DNA from 3 places in the Rhodoferax sp. WC2427 genome. Region 3 is predicted to be linked to each of the others. Evidence: predicted binding sites of a transcription regulator. Region 3 holds the regulator's gene; each other region holds the start of a gene.
The links. The regulator sigma-54, encoded in region 3, starts transcription at its own class of promoters, with help from an activator protein. The targets are predictions, from matches to a motif close to TGGCANGNAANCTGCTTT.
Positions count from the first base shown of each region.

Region 1: AB3G31_RS01930 (pilin) is a predicted target of sigma-54. The motif match lies at 3,689-3,706, and genes of this name have one in related genera.
Region 2: AB3G31_RS11495 (MSMEG_0572/Sll0783 family nitrogen starvation response protein) is a predicted target of sigma-54. The motif match lies at 2,313-2,330, and genes of this name have one in related genera.

Region 1 is NZ_CP162006.1:406,656-413,089, forward strand. It holds gene AB3G31_RS01920 (PglL family O-oligosaccharyltransferase) at 1-1,347, opposite strand, end outside; gene AB3G31_RS01925 (Wzy polymerase domain-containing protein) at 1,359-3,023, opposite strand; gene AB3G31_RS01930 (pilin) at 3,190-3,645, opposite strand; gene AB3G31_RS01935 (3',5'-cyclic-nucleotide phosphodiesterase) at 3,872-4,663, opposite strand; gene AB3G31_RS01940 (CHASE2 domain-containing protein) at 4,675-6,434, opposite strand, start outside.
Region 2 is NZ_CP162006.1:2,435,074-2,441,507, forward strand. It holds gene AB3G31_RS11485 (MSMEG_0568 family radical SAM protein) at 1-641, opposite strand, end outside; gene AB3G31_RS11490 (Nit6803 family nitrilase) at 646-1,641, opposite strand; gene AB3G31_RS11495 (MSMEG_0572/Sll0783 family nitrogen starvation response protein) at 1,642-2,124, opposite strand; gene AB3G31_RS11500 (PLP-dependent aminotransferase family protein) at 2,705-4,096, shown strand; gene AB3G31_RS11505 (DUF1348 family protein) at 4,111-4,578, shown strand; gene cynS (cyanase) at 4,673-5,116, shown strand; gene AB3G31_RS11515 (GNAT family N-acetyltransferase) at 5,196-5,651, opposite strand; gene fabI (enoyl-ACP reductase FabI) at 5,724-6,434, opposite strand, start outside.
Region 3 is NZ_CP162006.1:4,319,886-4,326,319, forward strand. It holds gene AB3G31_RS20120 (class I SAM-dependent RNA methyltransferase) at 1-1,149, opposite strand, end outside; gene AB3G31_RS20125 (RNA polymerase factor sigma-54) at 1,275-2,852, opposite strand; gene lptB (LPS export ABC transporter ATP-binding protein) at 2,860-3,615, opposite strand; gene lptA (lipopolysaccharide transport periplasmic protein LptA) at 3,621-4,241, opposite strand; gene AB3G31_RS20140 (thiol:disulfide interchange protein DsbA/DsbL) at 4,341-4,994, opposite strand; gene AB3G31_RS20145 (SPOR domain-containing protein) at 5,077-5,778, opposite strand; gene argS (arginine--tRNA ligase) at 5,791-6,434, opposite strand, start outside.

The DNA of each region.
Region 1 (6,434 bases), 870 kb from region 3:
CAGCGCCAGCGCCAACTGGTATTGCGCCCGCGCATTGGCCTGGGTCAGGGGCGTAGTGCTGAGCTCGGCAAACTGCACCTGGTTCTGGAACAAAAAGCTGCTGCGCGCAGCGGCCAGCGGGTCGTCCCGGTAGGCCGGGTCGCGCGCCGCAGGTGGCATGTAGACCTGGCTGGCGCGCCGGTAGTCCCAGGCCGTGTACAGGCATGTTGCTATTAAAAACAGAGCTGCTAGCGCGTATGGAATAAGCACGGGAGCCTGTTTTCTTATAGGGGCCGGTTGCGGGGTTCGCCACAGCAAAACCACGCACAGACCTACGGCGATCTGGAACGGTCCGTACCACAGTGGGTATTCCAGCAAGCTGTGCAAACCCACCACCGCCAGCACCGTCCAGGCCATGCGGCGGCTGGCATCCGTCTCGGCCCAGGGTTGGCTGCGCAGCACCCACCAGACCAGCAGGCCGCACGCCGCCACCGCCATAGGCACACCTAGCTCCACCGCCAGGTGCAGCGGCAGGTTGTGCGCGTTGTCCAAAATGTCACAAAACCGCGGGCCGTCGTATAGGTGGATGTAGTGCGCGTAGTCCAGTTCGCCCCAGCCCCAGCCCAGCCAGGGGTGCTGGGCGACCAGCGTGAGCACGTTGTGCCACAGCGTCAGGCGGCTGGAGCACAGCGCATCGCCCTCGCGCAGCCGCGCCCAGGCCCCGGTGTCCAGCCCCACCAGGCTCGGCAGCAGCAGCAGGCCCAGCCCGTAGGCCAGTACAAATGCCAGCAGCACCCGGCGTACCGCCGCGTCGCGCCACCCCCCCCAGACCGCTGCCAACGCCACCACCAGGGCCGTCTGCACCAAGCCAGTGCGAGACGACGACACGGCGTTGCCCACCGCCAGCAAAATGGCCAAAGCCACGGCCAGATTCCGCGCCGCGTGCCGGGCCACCGCAGGCCGCACCTGCACCACCCACCACAGCAAAGCGGCCAAGGCGATATGGACCAGGCTGGCAAACTGGTTGCGCTGGCGCAAATTGGCAAACGCCTCGCCCAGTGGCGTGGTGTTGACCCACGGGGCCAACGCCGGGCTCACGCCGAAGTACTGGACCATGCCTATGGCACAGCTCAGCGCCCCTGCCACCAGCCAGCCACCAGCGGCAGCACCGGCCCAGCCAGAGGCGCCCGCCCGCCGGGCAGGTTGCCAAATCGCCTGCACCGCCAAAAGCCCCGCCACTGACGCCAGCGCCACCAGCCAGGGCACCATCGCCGCCATCGGGCCGGGGGCGAAGGGGTTGAGCCAGGGGAGGGCGAGGAGGAGGGTGGCGATGCCGGTCGCTGCGGGGGACGTGGCGGCTGGGCGCATGGCAGCAAAGATTAAGGTTGTTGCGCGCTGGGGGCCGCCGGTGCGTCGTCGGTTTCAGGCCACTGGACCGCCGCCATGGCCGGTTGGGTGGCCGCTTGGGCCTTCCAGGCGCGGCGCATGGTCACGTTGAATTCAGCCGGCTGCACCTTCAGCACCTTGGCGATCCAATCTGTGGCCGCTTCTGGCTCGTGGCGAAACGCCAAGGCCTTCGCGAAATTAAACAAATTGCTGGGATTGGGAAAGCTGGTGGTCAAACTACGCAACTTCTCCAACTCAGCTGCGCTGATTGTGGGTTGGACTTCAAGTCGGGCATTGACAATAAATTCCCGCATTTGGTTCAGTACCAGGACATCGGGTGGAAGCCCAGGCGGTAGAGTTCCAATGTGTGCGGCATCCAGCCTGAAAGTTCTAAAACTACTGTCTACGCGCAAATAGTCGCTAATGATGGTTCCCAGCAGCACGCTGGTGCCCAGCCATAAAACCAAGACGCTCCAGCGATTGCAACTCCACGCCACCCACCGGTGCTGGCGCTGGTTCAACATGCCCATTACCAGCCCTGTGGGCAACAGGAAATATGCGTAGTGCAGGGGCAGCTCCACCATGGCATGTAGCCCAACGACCATTATGAACAGCACCAGCACCATATCTTCGCGGGAATTTACCTTCCAGGCTGCACGCAAAATCCAGCCCACCAAAGCCAAAATAACCACGCCGCCAATGGGAATGCCGCACCACAGCACCAAGTCCAAAAACAAGTTGTGCGAATGCTGGAAAAATGATGACAGCGTTCCATGGTTCTGTGCCACTGCCAGCTGCGCCACGGCGAGCTGGTCCCAGCCAAAACCCCACCAAGGGCGCTGAGAAACAGCGTCTAGAAACAAGCGGTAGGCTTTGAGCCGCAATTCGGTGGAGCCTCCACCCAGGGAGACGGACCGAATCTGCACATCCAGACCAAACAGGTCGCTGAGGTGCTGCAGGGACAAGGCGCACACCAAGAAATACACACAAAGCAGCGTCACCACCCAAGGACCACGGGACGGTAAAAACCGCCGCCAAGCCCAGGCGCACAAGGTGATCAGCAGGATGGCCATAAAGGCAACACGCGACTGTGTTAGCGCTACACCAAACAGAAGAAACATGGTGGCCAAGACGGCATACCCGATCCGTGCCTGCTTGCGTAACACGGCCCACGCGCAACCCAGCACCGCCCACAGCAACAGGGTCGCCAATTGGTTCGGTTGCCCTAAATTAGCAGAAGGCCGCCCAGGTGTGAACTCGGCAGTCCAAATCGTCATCTCGACACCGTCTTCCGCCAACCCAAACCACTGGCGTAGCTGCATCCCCACCGAGGCAAGTGCTGCGATTCCAATGGCTAAAAACAAACCATCCGCCGCTTTCCCAGGCGTCGCTGCCTCCCATCCAGCCCCCACCAACAAGGCCATCAGCAGACCCAACACAAACGCGGTGTAGAGCCAAGCTTGTCCACTGAACGGCAGCAATCCTGTAGCAAACTGCACAAAAGGCATTGCCGCCAACAAAGCCATCACCACGGTAATTCCATGCCATGCGACAGGGGCAGGGGACCGCATCAACACCGCTGCTCCCGCTATCGCCAGCATGACCGCTACCCAAGCATCCGAATGAAAAGCAGGCCAAGGGAAGTAGTGGTTGGGCATCACCCAGGCAATGGCGAGCAATGGTGCCCATAAGCCTAACCATAGCGGTGGAAGCGGATGTTTTGAAAGCACTAGATCAAACCCCTTGAAAACCCATGAGCCTCGCCATTGAGAGGAGGCATAAAAAAAGCCCCCCGAAGGAGGCTTTTTGATCGTACCCGCAATATTAGCCTTGGCAGCTTGCAGGGCGGTATTTGGATGCAATGGTTCCAGAGCATACCCAGACAACCTGGCCGTTACCCTGGATGGTACCTGTCAACACAATCGTTCCGGCGGTACTGCCCGTACCACCTGCCGCCAATTTGGCTTCGCGAGCAATACTGGCAGTAGCAGTGATAACGCCGACCGATGAATTAGTTTGGGCATAACTGACCGAGGCCACGTATGTGGATGCTTGCGTATCGACCGTCACGCTGTTAGTTCCCGGCATCTGACCAAGTGTTTGGGCCGCTTCAGAAACGCTGGTCTTTGGCGAAGAGGCCGCCAAGATCACTTCCGTGGCCTTTGCGCGCACGGTGTAGTCCTGGTATGCAGGCAAGGCTACAGCCGCCAAAATACCGATGATCGCCACGACGATCATCAATTCGATCAAGGTAAAGCCTTGTTGCAGTGAACGTTTCATTTTCATGGAGTACTCCTAGGGTGAACGGTTAAGACACAGCTGTAACGCAGGTTGCGTGCCAGCGCGCTTTGGTGCAAAGGCTCGTGAAATTTGCCACAAATTGGGTTGATTTGTAACTTTTTCTTGCATTCTCGCGCGGAGAGAGGCGCATTTTTGTCAACTTGTCTTCAGGGAAATGAAGGTCGCGACATTTTTGTCACCCGCCAAAGTCCGTCGCCGCGCTAAGTCAGACCTCAAACGCTTGCCCGGCCTTGAGCCACCGGATGTCATGCGGTACGTGCCGTCCCGCCGGCAATGCGCCATCAAATTCGGCGATCTCGTCCATGATCAGCTCTGTCTCGAAGGGTTTGGTGTGGGTAATGAAGATGGGGAATTGTTTCCGGGGGTTAATGCCTTCGAGCTCCTCGGCCAGCGCTACCGGCGACAGGTGCAGGCTGCGGCGGGCGAGGTCTTTTTCGCGGTTGCTGAAGGCGGTTTCGATCACCAGCATGGCCACGTCGAGTTGCTCCAGTCGCTGCCAGAACGCCGGATTGCGTTCGGTGTCGCCGGTAAACACCCAACAAGGGCCACCTGCCGAAACAGCGTAGCCCACCGCAGGCACGGTGTGCACAGCAGGCAGCGCTTCGATGGTTTTGCCGGTAATCAATGTGGTTTCACCCACGGTGATTTCATGGAAGGTGATGAATGGCGCAGCAACGGTGGGGATGACGCTGAAGTCGGGCCAGATCACGTTGTTGAAAATATGCGTTTTCAGCGCGGCGATGGTGCCGGCGAGCGCGTAGATTTTGAGGGGAGCGGTGCGTTGGGAGGCGACGGCGTCCACCATCAGCGGCAGCGCGGCAACGTGGTCGAGGTGGGAGTGGGTCAGAAAGACGTGGTTGATGGCGCACATCTCGTCCAGGGTGAGGTCGCCCACGCCGGTGCCGGCATCGATCAGTACATCGGCATCGACCAGGAACGATGTGGTTTTGCAGTCTTTAGCGATGGCACCAGAGCATCCCAGCACGCGGACTTTCATGACGACACCCTTTATTTGGTTTCAAAATTGGTAGCACCATCCCATGTGGGATCGGACGGTAACACGCGCATGGTAGCAACTCGTTCGGCATAGAGGCGGTAGAGGTATTTTGTCGCATCCATGTTTTGCAGTTGCAGTATTTGCGGTTCGCATGCCGTCCAATTTTGGGTACGGTAGTGGCCCAGGAAGCGGTCCCAGAGCTGGAGTTCGTCCGCCAGCAGGGGGGAAGTGGGGTTTGCGGCTGCCAGGGGCGTGTAAATGGCCACGGCCTGTTCTTTGCCTTTGACGCGGACTTTGTCGAGTTCTTGCCATACACATTCGGGCGCCTGCGCGCGGGTGGAGGCGCTGACGACGATGGCCACACCGTATATTTTGCTCAAACCTTCCAGCCGGGCCCCAAGGTTGACGGCGTCACCGATCACGGTGTAGCTGCGCCGAATATTGGAGCCCATGTCGCCAACGCACATGCTGCCGGTGTTCAGGCCTATGCCGATGCTGATTTCGGGAATGCTGCGGCTGCGGTGCTCTTCGTTCAATTGCTCTACGGCCTGCACCATGGCCAGTGCGGCTTGCACCGACAATTGGGCGTGGTCGGCAGTGGCCACTGGTGCGCCCCAAAAGGCCATCACGCAGTCGCCCATGTATTTGTCGATGGTGCCGCGGTGGGTACGTATCTGCGCGGTGAGTTGGCTGAACACGCCGTTGAGTACCGCTTGCAATTGCAGCGGCTCCATGTTCTCGGACATTTGGGTAAAGCCCCGGATGTCGCAAAACATCACCGTCAGCTCCTGGTTGCTGGCGCGCATGGTGTAGCTGTCGGGGTGCTTGAGCATCTCGTCGACCAGCTCAGGTGGTACGTAGGTACCGAACAGGTGGGCCAATTCGCGTTTGGAGCGGCTTTCGACAAAGTAGCCATACGCCATGTTCAGCACCGACGCGGTCACCACCATCCACAATGCGGCGGCCAGCGGCAACACCAGTCCATGGCCAAGGTACAGCGCTCCGTTCAGGCCCACCACCGACAGCAGCACGCCTGCGCTGAGCGCCACTGCGCGCAGGGCGGACAAGCGCGGCAGAGCCCAGGCCAGGGTCAGTCCGGCCAACAGCAGCACCAGGATGTCGTAGCCCACGGCATAGTCGGGTTTGACCGCGATGTTGCCGTCCATCAGGCCGGACAGAACGTTGGCGTGGATCTCCACTCCGGGGTAGGTTTCGCCCACGGGGGTGACACGCAGGTCGAGCAGCCCGGGCACCGTGGTGCCCACCAACACGATCTTGTCTTGCAAACTGCGGTCGGGCAGGCGGTGGGCCAGGACATCGGCGGCGGAAACGTAGCGGTAGGAGTTGCCCTGGCCGTGGCTGGTACCACCTGCGCCACGAAACGGCACCAACACGGCACCGCGTGCATCCATGGGTATGGCCTGCTGCTGGTTGCCATGTTGGAGCAGCAGGCTTTCCTGCTGGGATGTTCCAAAACTGTCTTTCGAGAAGCCGGGCGTGACGCGGGGTAGGCCCGTCAGCATGCGAAACATGCCCAGTGACAAAGACTCGTAATCGCGGCCCTGGTGCTCGGCCAGCAGCGGCAGGGAGCGGACTACGCCGTCTGCGTCGGTGATGGCGTTAAAGAATCCGGCGTTGGGTGCGGCGGTGGCAATGCTGTCGATGTTGGAGTTGTAGCCGCTCCAGACGGTTAACCCCAATGGACGCTCTTGGATAACCTTTGCATCCACCACCGGAGCGGGCAAGGTGCCCGAGGTGCGTCCGTCGCGGT
Region 2 (6,434 bases), 1.9 Mb from region 3:
CGCATGCGCTCAAACCACACATCCTTGTCCGGCGGCTCGCACTGGCCCTGGATGGGGATGTTGACGGCGGCCTTGATGGCGAACGCGCTGTCGCACAGCACCTGGGCACCCCGGTCGGTGGCGTTGGGCGTGCCGGTGGTCATCACCATGTGCTTGATGCCGTCCAGCAGCACGGCGGCGCGGGCCACTTCGGCCAGTTGCTGCGGGGTCTTGTGGGCAATGGTGCGGCCTGCGGCGAGCGACTGGCCGATTGCGCAGAACTTGCAGGTCTTTTTGCGGCTCTCGTAGCGGATGCAGGTTTGCAGCACCGTGGTGGCCAGCACGTCCGCGCCGTGCAGCGTGGCGATGTGCGAGTAGGGCACACCGTCCATCGTCTGCAGGGCATAAAAGCGTGGCTGCTTGGGGAAGCTGATGCTGGCAATCGGGATGCTGCCGCGCGTTACCACGCTGCGGCCTTGGGCATCGGGTGCCAGCGCGGTGAAGGGCGAGTTCCAGGCGGTGGAGGTGTGCACCGGGACCATGATGGTATGGCCGTCCACCGTGACCGCCTTGTGGTCGCTGGGACCCGCGCCGCCCTTGCGGCTGGCCACGCCCGCGCTAGGGTCCACCAGCCGCAGCCCGAAGGACTGCAACTCGGTCATCAACTCACGGTTCATAGGTTGGATGCTGAGGTTCATACAGGCTTTCAGAAGTGGAGGGGGTGGCGGCCATGCGCTGCAGGGGCACGGCGGGGCGGTCGTTGAGCACCAGGCCCAGCAGCTCGGGGCGGGCGTAGTGGCCCACCGAATCCATCATGCGTTTGCGCTTGGTGATCAGCGCCATGTCCAGGTCGGCGATGACCATGCCTTCGCCCTCGGTCAGCGGCGGGGCCAGGTGCTTGCCTTCCGGCGACACGATCGCGGTGTGACATCCGCCGCGCAGGGCTTTTTGCAGGCTGGCGTCGGGGGTGATGGCCATGATTTGCGCATCGGTCAGCCAGCCGGTGGCGTTGACCACAAAGCAGCCAGACTCCAGCGCGTGGTGGCGGATGGTGACCTCCATTTGCTCGGCAAAAATCGGCCCCACCAGCGAGCCAGGAAACTGCGCGCAGTGGATTTCTTCGTGCTGCGCCATCAGGCTATAGCGGGCCAGCGGGTTGTAGTGCTCCCAGCAGGCCAGTGCGCCGACGCGGCCCACGGCGGTATCCACCACCTTCAGCCCGGCCCCATCGCCCATGCCCCAGACCATGCGCTCGTGGTAGGTGGGGGTGATCTTGCGGCGCTTCAGCGCCAGGCTGCCGTCGGCATCGAACACCAGTTGGGTGTTGTACAGGCTGCCATGGTCGCGCTCGTTCACGCCCAGCACCACCACCATGCCGTGGGCCCGCGCCTGCTCGGCCACCGCCGCCGTCACCGGGCCGGGCACCACCACGGCGCGCTCATACAGCTTGAGGTGGGGCGCGCCCTGCAGCACCGGCGGAAGCACGAACGAGAAGTAGGGGTAGTAGGGCATGAAGGTCTCGGGGAAGACCATGATCTGCACGCCCTTGGCGGCCCCTTCGGCTATGGCTGCGCACACCCGCTCCAGCGTGCCCTCGGGGCGTTCAAAGTCCGGGGCGATCTGCACCGCCGCGGCACGTACGGTTGTGGGTGTGGCGGCCATTTACAGGGTCCAGGTGTCGAGGATGACGGCACCGGCCTTTTTGTGGATCAGCACGATGTCCAGCACGTCCAGCGGGCTGATCGGGCGGATGCCTTCTATCAACGCGCCTTCGCCGTGGCCGTAGAGCGCCTGCAGCGCAAAGCGGCAGGCGTAGACCTTGCCGCCCTCGGCCATGAACTTGGTGATCTGGTTGTTGAAGTTCTGGTGGCCGGGGAAAGCCTCGTCGCCCAGCGTGGGAAAGCCGCGTTGCACGCCCAACGTGACACCCGGGCCGTACAGCAGCACCGAGGTCTCGAAACCCTTGCGCTGCAAACGGGTGGCCTGCAGCAGGTTGACGAAGCCGATGGAGCCTTCAAAGGCCACCGTGTGGAAGGTGACCAGGGCTTTCTCGCCCGGTGCGGCCTTCACGTCTTCAAACACTTTTTCTTCGTAATCGACAAGGTAGTCGCCTTTGGCGTTGGCGGGCTTGGTGACTTTGGGCATGGGGAATCTCCGGTAGAGGTGGATAAATGAAGGGAAGCGCCCTGGACATTTCGCACGCTCCGTGCCACGGAAACGGACCCACCATACGATCAAGTCGCCATCAAACCCGCCGGATATGCCCCGGCGGTTTAAAAACTTTTTTTCAGGCCCTGAAAGCAGCGCTTGGCGGTGTTTTTCCGCACTGGATTAATGCGTTTTCCATGCGATCAATGCACCCGATAAACTGTTTTTGTGCACCAGCAGGATGCACAATCTCGGTGTGCAGCGGGCTTGGAACTTGCATCAATGATTGGATGCCAATGCAATCAAGTCATGCGATCAAGTTGAACGACCCGGTCACTCAACCTCGGTTCCTCAGTTGACCGCTTGTTCTTCTCAATAAAACCAAATGGCTTTTGAGCGCCTCAACTTCAAACGGCTCACCTCTTGGGTGAACCACGCTACACACCCGATTGCACCAATGGGGCCGCGTCTGGGGTCGTTACTCCGCCTGGTGGGCATGGGCCCGCTGCGTTGTCGCGCCTACCCATCCACGCCCCCAACGGCACACTCAGGCGCGTCCAACTAAGGAACCTCGGTTGTGAACAAAACCCCCGCCCACTGGATCAAGAAGCTGCACAAGAGCGACAAACCGGCCTACCTCTTGATGGCCGACCTGATTGCCGACGACGTGCGCACCGGCCGATTGGTAGCCCGCGACCGCCTGCCCACGTTGCGCGAGCTGGCCGGGGACCTGCAGCTCAACTACACCACCGTGGCGCGCGGCTACAGCGAGGCCCGCAAGCGCGGTCTGATTGACAGCCACGCGGGCATGGGCACCTACGTGCGCGGCTCCAGCCCCAGCCTGCCCCTGCGCGGCGGCAGCGCGGCCGAGATGACCATGAACCTGCCGCCCGAGCCCCAAGACCCGGCTTTGCTGGCCCACATGCATGACACAGCAGCCGGTGTGATGGCCAGCGCCGACCTGTACGCCTTGCTGCGCTACCAGGACTTTGGCGGCACCCTGCACGACCGCGAGGTGGCCGCCCAGTGGCTGCGCCGCCGCGTGCCCACCTGCCGGGTGGAGCAGGTGCTGGTCTGCCCCGGCATCCACAGCGTGCTCACCGCACTGTTCTCGCAACTGGCGCGCCCCGGCGAACTGGTGTGTGTAGAGGCACTGACCTATCCCGGTGTAAAAGCCATCGCTGCCCAGCTCGGCATCCAGCTGCACGCGCTGCCACTGGACGACGACGGCCCCAGCGCCGAAGCCTTCGAGCACGCCTGCAAAACCCTGCACCCCAAGGCGCTGTACTGCAACCCCACGCTGCTCAACCCCACCACCGCCACCGTCAGCCGCTCCCGCCGCGAAGCCCTGGCCGATGTAGCGCTGCGCTACGCCATTCCGATCATTGAAGACGATGCCTATGCGATGTTGCCCAGGGACATGCCGCCGACCATGGCCACCCTGGCCCCGGGCCTCACCTACTACATCACCGGCTTCGCCAAATGCTTTGGCGCGGGCCTGCGCAACGCCTATGTGTGCTCGCCCGGCGACCGCCAGTCGCAGCGGCTGGCCGGGGCCCTGCGCGCCACCACGGTGATGGCCTCGCCGTTCACCAACGCACTCGCCACCTTCTGGGTGGAAGACGGCACGGCCGACGCCATGCTGCAAGCCATCCGCAGCGAATGCGCCGCCCGCCAGGCGGTGGCCGAACGCCACCTCGCCCCCTTTGGCATGCGCGGCCACCCCGAGGCCTTCCACCTGTGGCTGCCCGTGGCCGAGGGCTGGAGCCCCGTGGAACTGGCCGCCCACCTGCGCGGCCAGGGCGTGGGCGTGGTGGCCAGCGCCGCGTTTTCCACCGACGGCGACCCGCCCGATGCCGTGCGCATCTGCCTGGGCGGCCCCACCACGCTGGACGAATGCGAGCGCGGCATGCACCTAGTGGCTGATACGCTGCTACACCCTGTTCACCACCACGCCACCAACCTTTAACCCGAGGAGACACCATGGAAACCAAACCCCCACTGCCGCCGTTCACGCAAGAGACCGCCACGCAAAAGACCCGCATGGCCGAAGATGCCTGGAACAGCCGCGACCCCGACCGCGTGGTGCAGGTCTACACCGAAGACACCCGCTGGCGCAACCGCGCCGAGTTCCCCACCGGCCGCGCCGAAGTGCACCAGTTTTTGACCCGCAAATGGGCCAAGGAGCTGGACTACCGCCTCATCAAGGAGCTGTGGGCGCACGCGGGCAACCGCATCGCCGTGCGCTTTGCCTACGAGTGGCACGACGCGGCAGGCCAGTGGTTTCGCAGCTACGGCAACGAAAACTGGGAGTTCACCGAGCACGGCCTGATGGCCTGGCGCTTTGCCAGCATCAACGACCTGGCGATTACCGAGGCTGAGCGCAAATTCCACTGGCCCCTGGGGCGCAGACCCGACGACCACCCCTCGCTGAGTGCTATGGGTTTATAGAGAAATTTTCAGCCTGTGATTGGCAGCTTGTGCTTATGGATAGAGCGTAAGCAGCTATCAAAAAGATACTATTTTTTTCAAAACCGGAGTTTTCATGAACCGCTTAGAGATCACCGAAAAAATCATCACCGTCAAGGTCTCCAAAGGCATCCAGTGGGCCGACGTGGCCAAAAAGGTCGGCCAGTCCAAGGAATGGACCACGGCCGCCTGCCTGGGCCAGATGACCTGCGATGCGGCCCAGGCCAAGGCCATTGGCAAGATATTCGGCCTGACCAGCGACGAGCAAAAGTGGCTGCAGGTGGTGCCCTACAAAGGCTCGTTGCCCACCCCCGTGCCCACCGACCCGCTGATCTACCGCTGGTACGAGATCGTCAGCGTCTACGGCAGCACCATCAAGGAGCTGATCCACGAAGAGTTCGGCGACGGCATCATGAGCGCCATCGATTTCAGCATGGACATCGAGCGCCAGCCCGACCCCAAAGGCGACCGGGTGCGGGTGGTGCTGTCGGGCAAGTTTTTGCCGTACAAGACGTATTGAGACCCGTGCGCAGCCCTGGGGGGGGTGGATTGCAGGTGCACACTGAAAATATGCCGCACCGATCGAGGCACCCAGGTAACTACAAATCCAGCGCCATGAATACGCTGTGCGGGTTTTCGCGGTAGTGCGCGAAGGGGCCACAGAAGCTGAAGCCTACGCTGGCGTAAAGCTTTTGGGCGGGATGGAAGGCTTCTGCGGTGCCGGTTTCCAGGCTCAGGCGGGCGTAGCCGCGGGTTTTGGCGACCTGCAGGATGTGCTGCAGCAAGGCGCGTCCGGCACCCCGGCCCCGGTGGGCGGCGGGGGTGCGCATGGACTTGAGCTCGCCGTGGTGGGCGTCGAGCTGTTTTAGCGCACCGCAGCCCAGCAGCAGCGGGCCGTCCCAGGCGGTCCAGAAGCTGATGCCGGGGGCGCGCAGTTGGGTGATGTCCAGGGCATGCACGCTCTCGGGCGGCGACAAGGCGTACATGCTGTCCAGGTGCTCTTGCAGCAGGGCCCGGATCTCCGGTCCGCTGAGGTCGTCGGTTCTGATCTGCATGGCGTCCACCCGCATGCTTTATTTTTGATAGCTGCTCACGCCCATTCCATAAGCGCCAGCAGCACTTTTGGCTTAAGCCGCTTCGCCGATGCCGCCCACGACCTGGCTGAAGCCGCCGTCCACATAGGTGATCTCGGCGCTGACGCCTGCGGCCAGGTCGCTCAGCAAGAAGGCGGCTACGTTGCCCACGTCGTCGATGGTCACGTTGCGGCGGATGGGGCATTCGGCGGTGGCTTTGAGCATCTTGCCGAAGTCCTTGATGCCGCTGGCGGCCAGGGTCTTGATGGGGCCGGCGCTGATGCCGTTGACGCGCACGCCCTTGGGGCCCACCGATTCGGCCAGGTAGCGCACGCTGGCTTCCAGGCTGGCTTTGGCCAGGCCCATGGTGTTGTAGTTGGGCAAGACGCGCAGGCTGCCCAGGTAGGTCAGCGTGAGCAGGGCGGCCTTGTCGCTGAGATAGGGCAGGGCGGCCTTGGCCATGGCGGGGAAGCTGTAGGCACTGATGTCGTGGGCCACGCGGAAGCTTTCGCGGCTCAGGCCTTCCAGAAAGTCGCCGGTGATGGCCTCGCGCGGCGCAAAGCCGATGCTGTGGACGAAGCCGTCAAACGTGGGCCAGGTCTGGGCCAGGTCGGTGAACAGCTTGTCGATTTGGGCGTCGTCGCCCACGTCGCAGTCAAAGATGAGCTTGGAGTCGAAATCGGCGGCGAATTCGGTGATGCGGTCCTTGAAACGCTCACCCACGTAGCTGAATGCCAGCTCCGCGCCTTCGCGGCGGCAGGCCTT
Region 3 (6,434 bases):
CAAACGGCATTCGATGGGGCCGTTCCACATCGGCACGCGGCGCGATTCCTTCAGGCGCATCTTGCTGGGCAGCTTCAGGTCGGGCGTGAGGATCCAGCCGGTCCAGCCCGCGTAGTTGCGCTTCCAGTGGGTGGCCAGTTGGGGAAAGAAGTCGCTGCCACCGTCGTCGGTCTGCGCGGCTTCGCGGCGACCGGCCACACCGGCCACCTCGATCCGTTCGCCGTAGGGCGGGTTCAGCAGCATCACGCCCGAGGGCGCGGGCGGCATGCGCTGCAAGGCATCGCCACCGCGGAACTCGACCACGCCCGTGACCCCGGCGCGCTCGGCATTGCGGGTGGCGAAATCGACCATCCGGAAAGCCACATCGCTGCCAAAAATGGGGGCCTGCGGCTCGTGCTCGGCCTCGGCGGCCTGGTCCTGGATGGCCGACCACACATGGGGCTGGAACGGCAGCAGCTTCTCGAAGCCAAAGCGGCGCAGGCTGCCCGGGGCGATGTTGCAGGCAATCTGCGCAGCCTCGATGGCGATGGTGCCGCTGCCGCAGCAGGGGTCGTAGAAGGGCGTGGTGCCGTCCCAGCCGCTGGCGGCAATCATGGCGGCGGCCAGGGTTTCCTTCAGCGGAGCATCGCCCTTGTCTTCACGCCAGCCGCGCTTGAACAGCGCGTCACCCGACGTGTCGATGTAGATGGTGGCGTGCTCGGTGGTCAGGTGCAGGTAGATGCGCGCGTCGGGCCACTGCACGTTCACATCGGGGCGCACGCCAGTCTTGAAGCGGAAACGGTCGGCCACCGCGTCTTTCACCTTCAGGGCGGCGAAGTTCAGCGAGGTCAGCGGGCTGTGTTGCGCGGTGACTTCGATCTTGAAGCTCTGCTTGGGCGTAAACCAGATCTCCCAGGCCACGTTGCTCGCGGCCTCGTACAGGTCTTGCTCGTTGCGGTAGGGCGTGCTGGACAGCTCGATCAGCACCCGCTGCGCCAGGCGGCTGTGCAAATTGAGCCGCATCGCATCGCGCCACGACGAGCGCACCAGCACCCCGCCCCGGTGCGAGCGCAAATCCTCGCCCTGCAGCCCGGTAATCGCGTGCACCTCTTCGGCCAGCAGCTCTTCCACGCCAGCGGCGCAGGGTAAAAATAATTGGAGTTGGTTCATGGAGTCGGTGCCAAAGTGGGGCGCGGAGCGGGTCCGCTGGGAGGCGTGGAGTATCCCATAGGGGCATCTTGGCCTGCCAGTCCCCCGGGCAGGACCCGCACACGCAGGGACTGGTCAGGAGTCCGCTACAGCGCCTTGCGCAGATTCGTCGGCGCGATCCGCAAGGCTTCGCGGTACTTGGCTACCGTGCGGCGGGCGCATTCGATGCCCTGCTCTTTCAGCATATCCGACAGTTGGCTGTCGCTGAGCGGCTTTTTCAGGTCTTCGGAGGCAACGAACTGCTTGATGAGCGCGCGCACCGCCGTGCTGGAGGCATTGCCGCCCGTCTCGGTGCCCAGGGATGAGCCGAAGAAGTATTTCAGCTCGAAGGTGCCGTAGGGCGTAGCCATGTACTTGGCCGTGGTGACGCGGCTGATGGTGGACTCGTGCAGGCCCAGTTCGTCGGCAATCTCGCGCAGCACCAAGGGGCGCATGGCCAGCGCGCCGTGGCTGAAGAAGCTTTTTTGCCGCTCCACGATGGCGTTACTGACCCGCAAGATGGTGTCGAAGCGCTGCTGGATGTTCTTGATGAACCAACGGGCTTCCTGCAAGCGCTGCTGCAGGGCGGCGTTGTTCGAAGAGTCCTTGCCGCCACCCTTGTGCTGGCGCAGGGCGTTGGCGTAGATGTCGTGCACGCGCAGGCGCGGCATGACCTCGGGGTTCAGCACCACCCGGAACTTGGCGTTGGCACCCCGCCCCACTTTGGCCACGATCACGTCGGGCACCACGATGTTGCGCTCCACATCCACAAAGCGGCGGCCAGGCTTGGGCTCCAGCCGGGCGATCAGCGCAATGGCCAGTTTGATGTCGGCATCGGTGGCGTGGCAGAGCTGGGCCAGGCGCTTCACGTCGCGCCGGGCCAGCAGGTCCATGGGCTGGCGGCAGATGCGCAGTGCGATCTTGCGCACCGGGTCGTTGCCCATGGTGGATTGCAACGCCTTGAGCTGCAACACCAGGCATTCGCCCAGATGGGTCGCACCCACGCCAGCGGGCTCCAGGCTTTGCAGCAGGCCCAAGGCGACGGTGAAGCGGTGCACCAGCTCTTCCTGGGCCTCCAGGTCGTCGCCCGCCAGGCCCTGGGCCAGGCTGGCCAGGTCGTCTTCGAGGTAGCCGTCGTCGTTCAGGGACTCGATCAGGAAGCGCAGCGCCGCCTGGTCTACCTCACCCAGGCGCAGCGCCAGTGCCTGGCGGTGCAAAAAGCTGGTCAGCGATTCCTGGTTGCGGGCCAGCTCGGTGGCATCGGCCTCGCCGTCTTCGCCCAGGTTGTTCTGGCGGGCGGGTGCGTCGCCGCCCCACTCGCTGTCGTCGGGCTTCATCTCGGAGGTGCCGTCGCCATCCCAGCTGGTGTCGTCCCCACCGGTCAGCGGCGACTCTGAGTCATTTGAGCCCTCGGTGCTGGTCTCGCTTGTGTATTCAGCTACAGAAGTAGGAGCAGATTCGGTTTCGCGGTCGCCTGCGCTCACGGGCGTGTCGGCCTGGGCCAGGCCAAACTCTTCGCGGGGTGCGTCGTCCAGGTTGCGTTCCAGAAACGGGTTGTCGTCCAGCATCTGGTCCACTTCCTGGCTCAGCTCCAGGGTGGAGAGCTGCAACAGGCGGATGGACTGCTGCAACTGGGGCGTGAGCGCCAGGTGCTGGGAAACGCGTAGGGAAAGGCCTTGCTTCATCGTGCAATCACATGCGGAAGTGCTCGCCGAGGTAGACCCGACGCACATCGGCGTTGTCCACGATCTCGGACGGCGTACCTTCGGCCAGCACATGGCCGTCGCTGATGATGTAGGCGTGGTCGCAAATACCCAGGGTCTCGCGCACGTTGTGGTCGGTGATCAGCACGCCGATGCCGCGCGACTTCAAGAAGCCGATGATGCGCTGGATCTCGATCACCGCAATCGGGTCGATACCGGCAAACGGCTCGTCGAGCAGGATGAAACGCGGCTGGGTGGCCAAGGCGCGGGCGATCTCCACCCGGCGGCGCTCGCCACCCGACAGGGCCAGGGCGCTGGACTGGCGCAGGTGTTCCACCCGCAGGTCTTCGAGCAAGGCGGTCAGGCGCTGTTCGATCGCCTCCTTGGTCAGCGATTTACCGTCCTCGCCATGCTGCAACTCCAGCACGGCACGCACGTTTTCTTCCACCGTGAGCTTGCGAAAAATCGAGGCCTCTTGCGGCAAATAGCTCAGGCCGAGGCGCGACCGACGGTGGATTGGCATGTGCTCGACCGGCTGGCCGTCGATGGAGATACTGCCGCCATCGGCCCGTACCAGGCCCACGATCATGTAGAACGAGGTGGTCTTGCCCGCGCCATTGGGGCCGAGCAGGCCCACCACTTCGCCTTTTTTGACCGCCAGGGTCACGTCCTTCACGACCTTGCGGCTGCCATAGGCCTTTTGCAAATGGCGGGCCTCCAGGCGACTGTCTACAACCTCTGCCACGGCCTTCACTTTTGCGCGCCCTCCAACGTGGTGCTGGGTCGCAGCGCGGGGCTGGCGGAGCCCGCTGGCGCAGAGGCCACCGGGGCCACCACCTTGGGAGTCAACATGGCGCGGACCCGACCGTTCTGGCCACCGGGGTTGTTCGCGGGCGTGCCGTTGTCCACCGTGAAGACATCGGTGGTGTTGTCGTAGACGATGACACCACCGGTCACTTCGTCATTGACCTTGCTGCCCAGCAGGCGGCGCATCACGGCGCGCTTGATGAAACGCACGTTGTCGAGCTTGCTGCTGTATTCGATGGTTTCGCCTTCGCCCTCGATGTATTCGTCGACGCCGTCGCGCTTTTGCTTGAAGTAGGCCAGCTTGCCGGGCTCGGCGGTGACCACGCCAAACTGGTTGCCCTCGGCGTCCTGGCGCACATCTACACGGGCTCCACGGATGACGATAGTCCCCTTGGTCATGACCACGCGCCCCGTAAACACGTTGGTTTGCTTCAGGTCGTCGTAGCGCATGGCATCGGACTCGACGTTCATGGGCTTGAGGCGGTCGGCTTTTTCAGCCCAGGCAGCGCTGCCCGCACAAGTGCACAGCAACAAGAGTAGGAAGGTGTGGTAGGCGTTTTTCATAGAGGCACGAATCTTGCAGATGATTGTACCGGTCGATTCGGGTAGCCCAGAAAAAAGCCCGCAAAAGCGGGCTCATAGGTGCGGTACGCGGGCGACCGGTCAGGTTTTTTGCTGCGACACCAGGTAATCCACCACCGTCAGGCCACGCTCCATCGACTGGGCTTGCGTGCCGTCGGTGTAGAAGCGTCCGGCCACACCCATGGCGGGCACACCGGCGACTTTGTAGGCCTCTTGCAGTTGCGCGGCCTTGCGCACCTTGGTGGCCACCGAGAACGAGTTGTAGGTTTCCACAAACTTGGCTTTGTCCAGGCCCTGCTTGGCGGCCCATTCGATCACCAGGTTGTCCTTGTCCAGCTTTTGGCGCTCGACATGGATGGCGTTGAACACCTTTTCGTGCACCGCCTCCAACTGGCCCATGGCCTCCAGCGTGTAGTACAGCTTCTGCGGCGGCACGAAACTGTCCTGGAACACCACCGGCACGCGGCGGAAAGCCACATTCTTGGGCAGCTTCTTGAGCCAGGCGGTCAGCGCGGGCTCAAAGGCAAAGCAATGCGGGCAGGCGTACCAGAAGAACTCGATCACCTCGACCTTGCCCGCCGGGGCTTCGGTGGGCACGGGTTTGTCCAGCACCAGGTAATCGGTGCCAGCCACAGGCGGCTTGCCCTGCGCGTGGGCGCTACCGACAGGGGACAGAACCAGGGCCGAGCCCGCCAGAACGCTGGCAGAGGTCAGGGAAAACTCACGACGTTTCATTGCTAATCACTCCTTGTGGGGGTCAGACGGGGCTGGGTTGAAAAAGTTCAGCCCGGATGCCCACGGTAAATACAACGCCGGACTACCGCTGTACGCGGACCAGGGTGGTGTCGCCACCGGCACTTTCCAGCTTGTCTTTGGCGCGCTCGGCATCTTCGCGCTTGGCAAAGGGGCCCATGCGCACGCGGTAGACGGTGCGGCCTGACTGCTCGCGCTCGGTAACCTTGGCTTCCATGCCCATCATGGCCAGCTTGGCGCGCTGGGCTTCGGCGTCTTCGGTGGTGCGGAAAGCCCCAGCCTGCACGAAATACTCGAACGGCTCGGCGGTCGGGGCCAGGGCGGGTGCGGCGGTGCTCGGTGCCGCCTTGGCTTTGGCCTTGGCCAGATCGCCCAGCGGGTCGGCGCTGGTGGCCGGCGCACTGGTGGCGGGTTTGGGCTCGGGCTTGGCCACCGGCTTGGCCGCCACCGACGCCGCCGGGGCCGCTGGCACCACGGCGGGCGGCGGCACGGCCACGGTAGGCTCGGGAGCCGGTTCAGGCGACGCCGCCGGCGCCACCGGACGCACCGGGTTTTTGCCGTGCAGCGGGGTGTTGGGGTCCCAGTCCTTGTTCTTCTGGGTTTCGGCGGCGTCGTGGTCGGCACCGCTGATCTGGGTCTTGCCGCTCATGAACGGAATCGGCACCTTGGTGACGTACACCGCCACCGCCAGCGCCGATCCCAAGCCCACCACCACCCCGACGATGAAGCCGATGATGGTGCCGCCGCTTTGCTTTTGCTTTTTCATACGTGCTGTCACTTACATTTTCTCCGGGGCACTCACACCGAGTACCGCCAAACCATTGTGCAGTACCTGGGCGCAGGCAGCGACCAGGGCCAGACGGGCCAATTTGAGCGGCTCGTCGTCCACCAGCACGCGCTCTGCGTCGTAGTAGCTGTGCAGATTGGCGGCCAGTTCGCGCAGGTAGAAGGTCACGTCGTGCGGGGCAAAGCCCTCGGTGGCGTTGGTCAGCATCTCGGGATACTTGGCCAGTTGCAGCATCAGGGTCTGGGCCTGGGGCACCAGCAGGCTGGACAGGTCCACGCCCTGCAAGCTGGCCACATCGCCCGCCCAGTCGCGCAGCATCTTGCAGATGCGGGCATGGGCGTACTGCACGTAGTAGACCGGGTTGTCGTTGTTTTGCGAGCGGGCCAGGTCGATGTCGAAGGTGTATTCGGTATCGGGCTTGCGGCTGAGCAGGAAGAAACGCACCGCGTCCTTGCTGGTCCAGTCGATCACGTCGCGCAAGGTGACGTAGCTGCCGGCGCGCTTGGAGATCTTGACCTCTTCGCCGCCGCGCACCACCCGCACCATGGTGTGCAGCACGTAGTCGGGATAGCCCAGCGGGATGCCCACGTTGGCCGCCTGCAACCCGGCGCGCACCCGGGCGATGGTGCCGTGGT